3 regions of the Neisseria sp. WLZKY-1 genome follow, and region 3 is predicted to be linked to each of the others. Evidence: predicted binding sites of a transcription regulator. Region 3 holds the regulator's gene; each other region holds the start of a gene.
What was found. The regulator FNR, encoded in region 3, switches genes on or off when oxygen is low (the NO sensors DNR and NnrR bind a similar motif). The targets are predictions, from matches to a motif close to TTGATNNNNATCAA.

Region 1 (3,096 bases), on a different contig from region 3:
GCCTTTGAGTAGGCGGTTGTGGCGCAGGGCGGTGTCGGCGGGGATTTTCAGTTTGACTTTGAACATCAGTTTGGCGCGTTCGTTTTCGGTTTCCACCGACTTGGGCGTGAACTGGGCTTCGGCGGCGATGAATGAGATTTTGGCGGGGAAGACGGCGTCGATGCCGTCGAGGCGGATGCGCGCTTCGCCGCCGACTTTCAGACGGCTCATCGCGGCGACGGGCAGGAAGATGTTCATCGAGACGTCGGCGGGGTCGAGCAGGCTGGCGATTTTCGAGCCGGCGGCAACGACGCTGCCGACTTCGGCGATTCTGTATTCCAACCGTCCGTTTATCGGTGCGCGGATGTTCATGTCGTCGTTGGCCGAACCGGCGGCCTTCACAGCGGCGGCGGCCTGTTGCGCGGCGGCCTGTGCTTCGCTTTCGGCAGCACGGCTTTGGGCGACGGCGGCCTGTGCTTCGGCGCGGGCGGCTTCGGCGGCTTTGACGGCGGCCGAAGCGCGTTCGTAATCGGCGCGGCGGCGCTCGGTTTCGGCGGGGGAGACGAGTCCGTCGGCCTGCATTTTGCGCGCGTTGTCCCATTCCATTTTGGCGACGCGCTGCTGTTGGCGGGCGGCTTCGCTGTTGGCTTCGGCTTTGGTTACGGTGCGCAGGGTCTGTTCTTGGGCGGCGCGGGCGCGGCGGACGCTGCCTTGACGCAGGCGTTCGGCGGCCTGTGCTTCTTCGAGGCGGCTGCTGCTGGTTTCAGAGGAGAGTTCGGCGAGGATGTCACCCGCTTTGATGTCGGCGCCTTCGTCAAAGGGCATGGCGCGGACGCGACCGGGATAGAGGGTGGCGACGTCGAGGCGGTTGAGTTCGAGTCGGCCGTTGGATTGGGCGATGCCTTGGGGCAGGGCGTCGCTCTGGCGGTGGTAATAAAGATAGGCGCCTGCGGCGAGGGCGGCGGCCAGGGCGGTCAGTAGGGCGGTTTTTTTCACGGGATGCGTCCATGCACGGCAAAGGGAGCGCCGATAATATAACCGCCGCTGCAGCGGGGCAAGGCCGTCTGAAAGGCGGGATTGCCGTTTTTAACTTCGTTGAAGCTGTGCTTTCAGACGGCCTTTGCACGGCGTGGCGCGGGCTGGTAGAGTGTGCGGCGTTCCGGGTGTGCCCGGAGAACACAAGAAAGGATAGCTTATGTTTGCATACCGTTATGCAGTATGCGCCGTTTTGGCTGCGGCGCCCGCCGTGCAGGCGGCGGAAAACCATCCCGCGCAGCAGCAGGTGCGCCGCAATATCGAGGATGTGTTGGGCATTGTGAAAAATACGTCTTTGGACGAGCAGCAGAGAATCCGCAGCGTGGAGCAGTATGCCGACCGCTTTTTGGATTACGAGCGGCTCTCGGCAATGGCCGTCGGCCAGCCGTGGCGGCAGTTTGACGCACGGCAGAAGCAGGAGTTTGTCCGTGCGTTTAAAGACATGCTGATCAGGATGTATGCCCGTTCGGCGATGATGGGCGCGCGCCGCGCCGAGGTGAAGGTGCTGCCGAAAATAACGGAGCGCGGCGGCAAAACCGACGTTTATTCCGAAATCCGCACGCCCGAGGGCAAACGGTATGAAGTGGCCTACCAGCTCTATCCGAGCGGCGGGGTATACAAACTCTACAATATCCAGGTGGACGGTGTGGGCATCGTCACCGTCTACCGCAACCAGTTCGGCGAGCTGATCGCGCAAAAAGGCATCGACGGCATGATCGAAACGGTGAAAAACAAAGGCTTGAAACGGGCGGACTAGCCGCGTTTCCCAAAAGGCCGTCTGAAAACCCGAAACCGGGTTTCAGACGGCCTCTTTAATTGCGCGGACGCATTGTTTGACCTGGATTAAGGGCGTTTTGTGCCGTGCCGCTAGAATGGCACGTTTTGAAAAACAACAACAACGGAAAAACGCCATGAACTTTTTCGACTGGACGCCGGATTTGGACACCGGCATCGGACAGGTGGACGAGCAGCACAAAATCCTCGTGCGCTGCCTGAACGAACTTTACGAAGCCAACCAAAACAAAGACACCGCCGCCGAAGGGCGGATTATCGGCGACCTGATACGCTACACCGTCGAACATTTCACCGATGAAGAAAAGCTGATGGACGACGCGGGCTATCCCCTGAGCCGCCAGCACAAGCAGATACACCGCCGCTTCGTCGACAAAGTAGGCGAAATGCAGGCCGCCCACAGCAGCGGAGAAGACATCGGGCAGGAGCTGCTCGATCTGCTGCAATCCTGGTTGTTCACCCACATCAGCCACCACGACCGCGGCTTTATCCCCATTGTGCAAAAATATCTGGTGCAGCAGCAGAAAGAGCAGGAGGAATTGGCTGCCGAGCGTGCCGTCAACGCCGCCTTCGCCCAACCGCGCCGCCACGCACATGCCGCGTTCTCCACCCTCGCCGACGACGCACCCGCGCCCGATAAGGCCGCCGCAGAAGAAGGGCAGGGCGGCCGTGAAGACACCGACCTGTTTGCCAAAGCGCGCCAAAGCATTCAGAACCTGAAAATCTGGCGCTGAAAACCTGCATCGGATAAATAAAGAGGCCGTCTGAAAACGGGAAAACCGGCTTTCAGACGGCCTCAGCCTGCCGCGCTGTTGCTTTTCGGCCTACAAGGCGGCGATATCGGCAGCTTTGGCCGAATCCGTTTGCCCCCGCGCAAGGCCGCCCATATAATACGCCGCTTTTTTATAGCGAAACAAAACAGAAAATCTACGGCGGTGCTGCGCCTTGCCGTATTACCCATACTGTCTGCGGCTTGCTGCCTTGTATCTTTCCCATTTTGTTTCACTATATTTCCGCAGCCGGACAATGCCGAACGGACAATCGCTTCCCCCCGCATTGCCGGCTTACACATCCACCTTTCGAGTTCCGTTCCAGCCGGTATCGAGTTTCTTTGGAGCATGTGAAATGACCACAGAATCCGCCGCACAGTCCTACCTGCAAATCAGGGGGCTGGTCAAAAAATTCGGTGAAAACTTCGCCGTCAAACATATCAGCCTCGATATTCAACAACATGAAATCTTCGCCCTGCTCGGCAGCTCCGGCTCGGGCAAGTCGACGCTGCTGCGCATG
Region 2 (3,096 bases), on a different contig from region 3:
CGCGCACGTAGATGTCGCGTCCGGCCACTTGCAGGGCATTGTAAGGTTTGACTCCTTCGATCGGTTTGGTAACCGCCGGAGAGAAGAACAGTGGGACGACTTCGATCAGCAGACCCACGCTGACCACCAGCAGGGTAAACACGATGAGGACGCCGACTTTTTCTTCGACTAATTGTTGCAGTTTCATTTTTGGTAGTCCGTCTTTCTTATATTAATGGTGCTGCGCTTCGGCCACGGCGGGGATTTCCGCTTCAACCGGTTTGCCGTTCATGATGGTACGGTAAACGTTGTAGCCCATGATGCACATGCCGCTCAGGTAGAGAAGGCCGCCTGAAAAACGGATGACATAGAAACGCATGCTTTCTTTCACACCTTCCACGAAGGCGTAGGTCAGCGTGCCATCTTCGTTGAGCGCGCCCCACATCAGACCCTGCATCACGCCGGCAATCCACATCGAGGCGATGTAGAGGACGACGCCGAGGGTGGCGACCCAAAAGTGCGCGTCGATGAGTTTGGTGCTGTACATTTCTTTTTGGCCGAACAAGCGGGGAATCATGTAGTAGACCGAACCGATGGTCACGAAGCCCACCCAGCCGAGCGCGCCGGCGTGTACATGGCCGACCGTCCAGTCGGTGTAGTGGCTCAGGGCGTTGACGGTTTTGATCGACATCATCGGGCCTTCAAAGGTGGACATACCGTAGAAGGACAGGGAAACGATGAGGAATTTCAGAATCGGGTCGGTGCGCAGTTTGCCCCACGCGCCGGAGAGGGTCATGATGCCGTTGATCATGCCGCCCCAGGAGGGTGCGAAAAGAATCAGCGACAAAACCATGCCGACAGACTGCGTCCAGTCGGGCAGCGCGGTGTAGTGCAGATGGTGCGGACCCGCCCACATATAGGTGAAAATCAGCGCCCAGAAGTGGACGACGGAGAGGCGGTAGGAATAAACGGGACGGCCTGCCTGCTTGGGTACGAAGTAGTACATCATGCCGAGGAAGCCTGCGGTCAGGAAGAAGCCCACGGCGTTATGGCCGTACCACCACTGCACCATCGCATCGATGGCGCCGGAATAAATCGGATACGATTTCATCGGGCCGACCGGCAGGCTGAGGTTGTTGACGATGTGCAAGAGGGCGACGGCGAGAATAAAACCACCATAGAACCAGTTTGCCACATAGATATGCTTGATTTTGCGTTTGGCAATCGTGCCGAAGAACACCACGGCATAGGCCACCCACACCAGCGTAATCAGAATATCGATCGGCCATTCCAGCTCGGCGTATTCCTTACCCTGCGTCCAACCCATCGGGAAGCTGACAGCGGCGGCCAGAATCACGGCCTGCCAGCCCCAAAACGTGAATGCGGGTAGCCAGCCGCCGAAGAGACGGGTGTTGCAGGTACGCTGCACCACATAGTAAGACGTACCGATCAGACCGCAGCCGCCGAAGGCGAAAATCACCGCATTGGTATGCAGCGGACGGATGCGGCCGAAGTGGAACCACGGGCCGATTTCAGACAGATTGAGTGCGGGCCAGAAAAGCTGCGCGGCGGCGATGACGCCGACCAGCATGCCCACAATCCCCCAAACTACAGTCATGACGGCGAACTGCCGCACCACTTTGTAGTTATAAGTTTGCGCTTCCATGAAAGTCTCCATTAAACACGGAAAATAAATCCGGTCGATTCTGCGGCACGCCGAAACCCGCCGCGCAAAGCCGTTTTTCCATCAATTTGCTCCGGCCACCTTTTTCAGACGGCCGTTTTGCCGAACCAAGCATACCGGGAATCCGCCGCTTGGCAGCCTGTTTGCACGCTGCCATAATGGCTGGAAAGCGGAAAAGAAAGCCCGCCCTCAAGGCAAAGCGGCAATATTTACGCTAAATTCCCATACACTTTACAAGGTTATAGATTTTAACTAATTTATGATTTGACACCAATCAATTAATTTTTAACATTGCCCAATCCTATTGAGCCATTAAATTTTCATCATGATTACCCACACCCTCAGCCCCGAACCCAAAGCCCATTACTGGCACATCACCCTCACCTTCACCCAAAACGCCGCCACATCCGCCGTGTTAAAACTCGCCAACTGGGTGCCCGGCAGCTACACCATCCGCGATTTCGCCCGCCACATCGTCGAAATACACGCCGAACACAACGGCCGCCCCGCCGCCCTGCGGCAAACCGCCAAAAACACCTGGCAGACCGAAGCCCTCGAAGGCGAGTGGCGCATCCGCTACACCGTCTACGCCTACGACCTCTCCGTGCGCGCCTCCTACCTCACCGCCGAACGCGGCTTCTTCGACGGCGCCTGTCTCCTTTTCGCCCTCGAAGGCCGTCTGAACGAAACCCAAACCCTCGTCCTCGAAAACCTGCCCGAAAACTGGCAGACCGCCACCACCCTGCCTGCCGTCGGCAAAAACACCTTTCAGACGGCCTCCTACGGCGAACTCATCGACCACCCCATCGAACTCGGATACATCGAAACCATCGCATTCCAAGCACACGGCATCCCCCACCGCATCGTCCTCAGCGGCCACTACCCCGACTTCGATCGCCAACGCCTGCGCGACGACGTAAAGCGCATCTGCGAAACCCAGCTCGCCCTCTTCCCCGCCCCCTCCCCGTTTGCCGAATACCTCTTCCTCCTCCACCTCGGCGACAACCTCTACGGCGGCCTCGAACACCGCAGCAGCACCGCCCTGCACGCCGACCGCAACAGCCTGCCGCCGCACGGCCTTACCGACGCCAACCCCGCCTACACCGAACTGCTCGGCCTCTTCTCACACGAATACTTCCACGCCTGGAACGTCAAATCCGTCAAACCCGCCGCCTTCGCCCCCTACAACCTTGAGCGCGAAAACCACACCGAACAACTCTGGGCATTCGAAGGCATCACCGCCTACTACGACGACCTCATCCTCGCCCGCAGCCGCGTCATTCCCCCTGAAAACTACCTCACCCTCCTGGCCAAAAACATCACCCGCGTACGCCAAAACAAAGGCCGTCTGAAACAAACCCTCGCCCAATCCTCCTACACCGCCTGGCACAAATACTACAAAGCCGACGAAAACGCCCCCAACGCCCTCGTCA
Region 3 (3,096 bases):
AGCTACAGGCGCACTTAGCCTGTTGGCGGCTTTTAAAAGGTTCAAACACATCGCCTTCAGATGGCTTTGCGCACGCACTTTGCTCAGTCCGAAGTAGGCTGCCCGCGCATAGCGGAATTTACGGTGCAGCGTACCGAAGCTTTGTTCGACTACATAACGGGTTTTCGACAAATATCGGTTGCGCTTCGTTTGGTCTTCTGTTAGCGGGCGGTTGCGGTGGGCTTTGCGCATAATGCCGTCCAGTAACCGATGCTCTTCCAGATGTTGCCGGTTTTCCTTACTGTCGTAGCCTTTGTCGGCATAGACGGTCGTATCTTCGGCTATCCCTTTCAGCAAAGGCGACAGGTGGTTGCACTCATGGACATTGGCGGGGGTAATGTGCAGTTTCTCGATATAGCCTTCCTCATCGGTGCGGGTATGTTGTTTGTAACCGAGTTTGTAGAGGCCGTTTTTCTTTGTCCAACGGGCATCTTTATCTTTACTCGGTGTGGTTTGGCCGCTGACTTGCCCTTCTTCATCGACTTCTATGGCCTGACGCTGTTTGCTGTCGGCGGTTTGAATAATGGTGGCGTCAATGACGGCGGCGGATGCTTTCTCTACTTTTAGGTTTTTTTCGGTCAGTTGGCGGTTAATTCAGTTGCAGCAATTCGGACAGGGTCTTGTCTTGCGCCAGCCAGTTGCGGTAGCGGCATAAGGTGCTGTAATCGGGGATGCTCAGTTCGTCGAAACGGCAAAACAAGTTGAAATCGATGCGGGTGATGAGGCTGTGTTCGAGTTCGGGATCGGAGAGGCTGTGCCATTGTCCGAGTAGGACGGCTTTGAACATGGACAACAGGGGATAGGCGGGACGACCGCGGTGGTCTCGGAGATAACGGGTTCTTTGACGATTCAGGTACTGTTCGATCGGTTGCCAATCAATCACCTGATCCAACTTCAATAGTGGGAAGCGGTCGATGTGTTTGGCAATCATGGCTTGTGCGGTTTGTTGGAAGAAGGTGCTCATGGAAAATCCCCTAAATGTCTTGGTGGGAATTTAGGGGATTTTGGGGGGATTTTGCAAAGGTCTCAGGCGATGTGTTTAAACCTGTTGAAAGCGGCTAACAGGCTAAGTGTGCCTGTTGCCGCCTAAAAGGCGGCCCGGATGCCTGATAATCCGGTATCTGGGGAGGATTAAGGGGATATTTGGGTAAAATCAGGAGTGATTGGGGGCGAAAACAGCCGAAAACCTGTTTTTGGGTTCCGGCTGTCGAAGGAAGGGCTTTTTTGCAAAGGTCTCAGGCCGTCTGAAAAAGCAAAAGCACCGCAGAATAAGTTTTCTACGGTGCTTTTGCTTTTTCAGACGGCCTCTTTCAGACGGCGTGCGTACCGCCGGACACCATTCTGTTCAATACTTCCGGCTTCAGTAACTTGATGTGCTTGTGCTCCACCGAAATCAGCTCCTCCTGATGGAAACGCGAAAGCGTGCGGCTGACTGTTTCCAGCTTCAGCCCCAAATAGCTGCCGATTTCCTCGCGCGACATACGCAGGATGAAATCGTTGGCGGCAAAACCCCTGTGGTGCAGCCTTTGCGACAAGTTCAGCAAAAAGGCGGCAATCCGCTCTTCGGCGCGCATATTGCCCAACAACAACATTACGCCTTGATCGCGCACAATCTCGCGGCTCATCAGGCGGAAGAAATGCGTTTGGATGCTCGGAATGACTTTGCTCAACTCCTCCATATGGCCGAACGGCAGCTCACACACCTCGCTGTCCTCCAAAGCCACCGCATCGCAGGTGTGCGCATGGGTGCAGATGCCGTCCATCCCGATCAATTCACCGGACATAAAAAAACCGGTTACCTGATCGCGACCATCCTGCGAAGCGACAGTCGTTTTGAAAAAACCGGTGCGGATGGCGAAAAGGGAATGGAAAGACTCGCCCGAACGGAACAGAAACTCGCCTTTTTTCAGCCTGTGGCTCTGTCGGATAACGGTGTCCAACTGCTCGAATTCATTGGGACGCAGGCCGACGGGCAGGCACAGCTCGCGCAGCGAACAGGTCGAACAAAGCGTCTTCATCGGTTGTAGCAAAGTGTGTGTGACCATACTGGTTACAGTCCTTAATTTTTTGCACCTGAGGCAAACTGTATACAATTCGCCTTGACTAATATCAAAGTATCATCATTGGCTTTGTGCCATTCTAGCAAACTACCATACATTTACCAACATCAAACCCTTCCGCATGAAAATCATCAACATAATCAACAAAGAAAAGCCGGAATTCGACCGCAACCTCATCGCTTCACTCCCCGCCAGCGGCCCGCGCTACACCTCCTACCCCACTGCCGACCGCTTCCACAAAGATTTCGGTGAAAACGAATACATCGAAACCCTCGCCCTGCGCAGCGCGGGCGCACTCAACAAACCCCTGTCCCTCTACATCCACATCCCCTTCTGCGACACCATCTGCTACTACTGCGGCTGCAACAAAATCATCACCAAAGACAAAACCCGCGCCGACGAGTACCTCGGCTATCTCGAACGCGAAATGGAACTGCTCGCCCCCCACCTCGGAGGCAAAAATCCCCTCGCCCAACTCCACTTCGGCGGCGGCACCCCCACCTTCCTTTCAGACGGCCAACTCGACCGCGTCTTCGCCATGATACGCCGCCACTTCAACCTCCTGTCCGACGGCGAATACTCCATCGAAATCGACCCGCGCAAAGTCAGCCGCGAAACCGTGCACCACCTCGGCCGCCTCGGCTTCAACCGCATGAGCGTCGGCATCCAGGATTTCGACCCCAAAGTGCAGCAGGCCGTCAACCGCATCCAAAGCGTCGAAGAAACCCGCACCGTTATCGAAGCCGCCCGCGAAGCCGGCTTCAAATCCGTCAGCGTCGACCTCATATACGGCCTGCCCCACCAAAGCCTCGCAAGCATCAAGCCCACCATCGACACCGTCCTCTCCCTCGACCCCGACCGCCTCGCCCTCTACCACTACGCCCACCTCCCCCACATCTTCAAACCCCAGCGGCGCATCGACACCAATGCCGTCCCCTCCAGCGAAGAAAAACTCGACATCCTGCAATACGCCGTCGAACGCCTCTCCGACGCAGGC

Region 1: the regulator FNR is predicted to act here: its motif matches at 1,848-1,861, upstream of ACLD9W_RS09395 (bacteriohemerythrin).
Region 2: the regulator FNR is predicted to act here: its motif matches at 1,928-1,941, upstream of ccoN (cytochrome-c oxidase, cbb3-type subunit I).

Annotation. Positions count from the first base shown of each region.
Region 1 covers NZ_JBKGTW010000038.1:4,934-8,029, reverse strand. The annotation lists gene ACLD9W_RS09405 (HlyD family secretion protein) at 1-948, opposite strand, end outside; gene ACLD9W_RS09400 (phospholipid-binding protein MlaC) at 1,175-1,771, shown strand; gene ACLD9W_RS09395 (bacteriohemerythrin) at 1,926-2,540, shown strand; gene ACLD9W_RS09390 (ABC transporter ATP-binding protein) at 2,932-3,096, shown strand, end outside.
Region 2 covers NZ_JBKGTW010000012.1:40,267-43,362, forward strand. The annotation lists gene ccoO (cytochrome-c oxidase, cbb3-type subunit II) at 1-187, opposite strand, end outside; gene ccoN (cytochrome-c oxidase, cbb3-type subunit I) at 212-1,645, opposite strand; gene ACLD9W_RS05190 (M61 family metallopeptidase) at 1,989-3,096, shown strand, end outside.
Region 3 covers NZ_JBKGTW010000001.1:30,325-33,420, reverse strand. The annotation lists partial or broken gene ACLD9W_RS00210 (IS5 family transposase) at 1-1,003, opposite strand, end outside; gene fnr (fumarate/nitrate reduction transcriptional regulator Fnr) at 1,350-2,084, opposite strand; gene hemN (oxygen-independent coproporphyrinogen III oxidase) at 2,221-3,096, shown strand, end outside.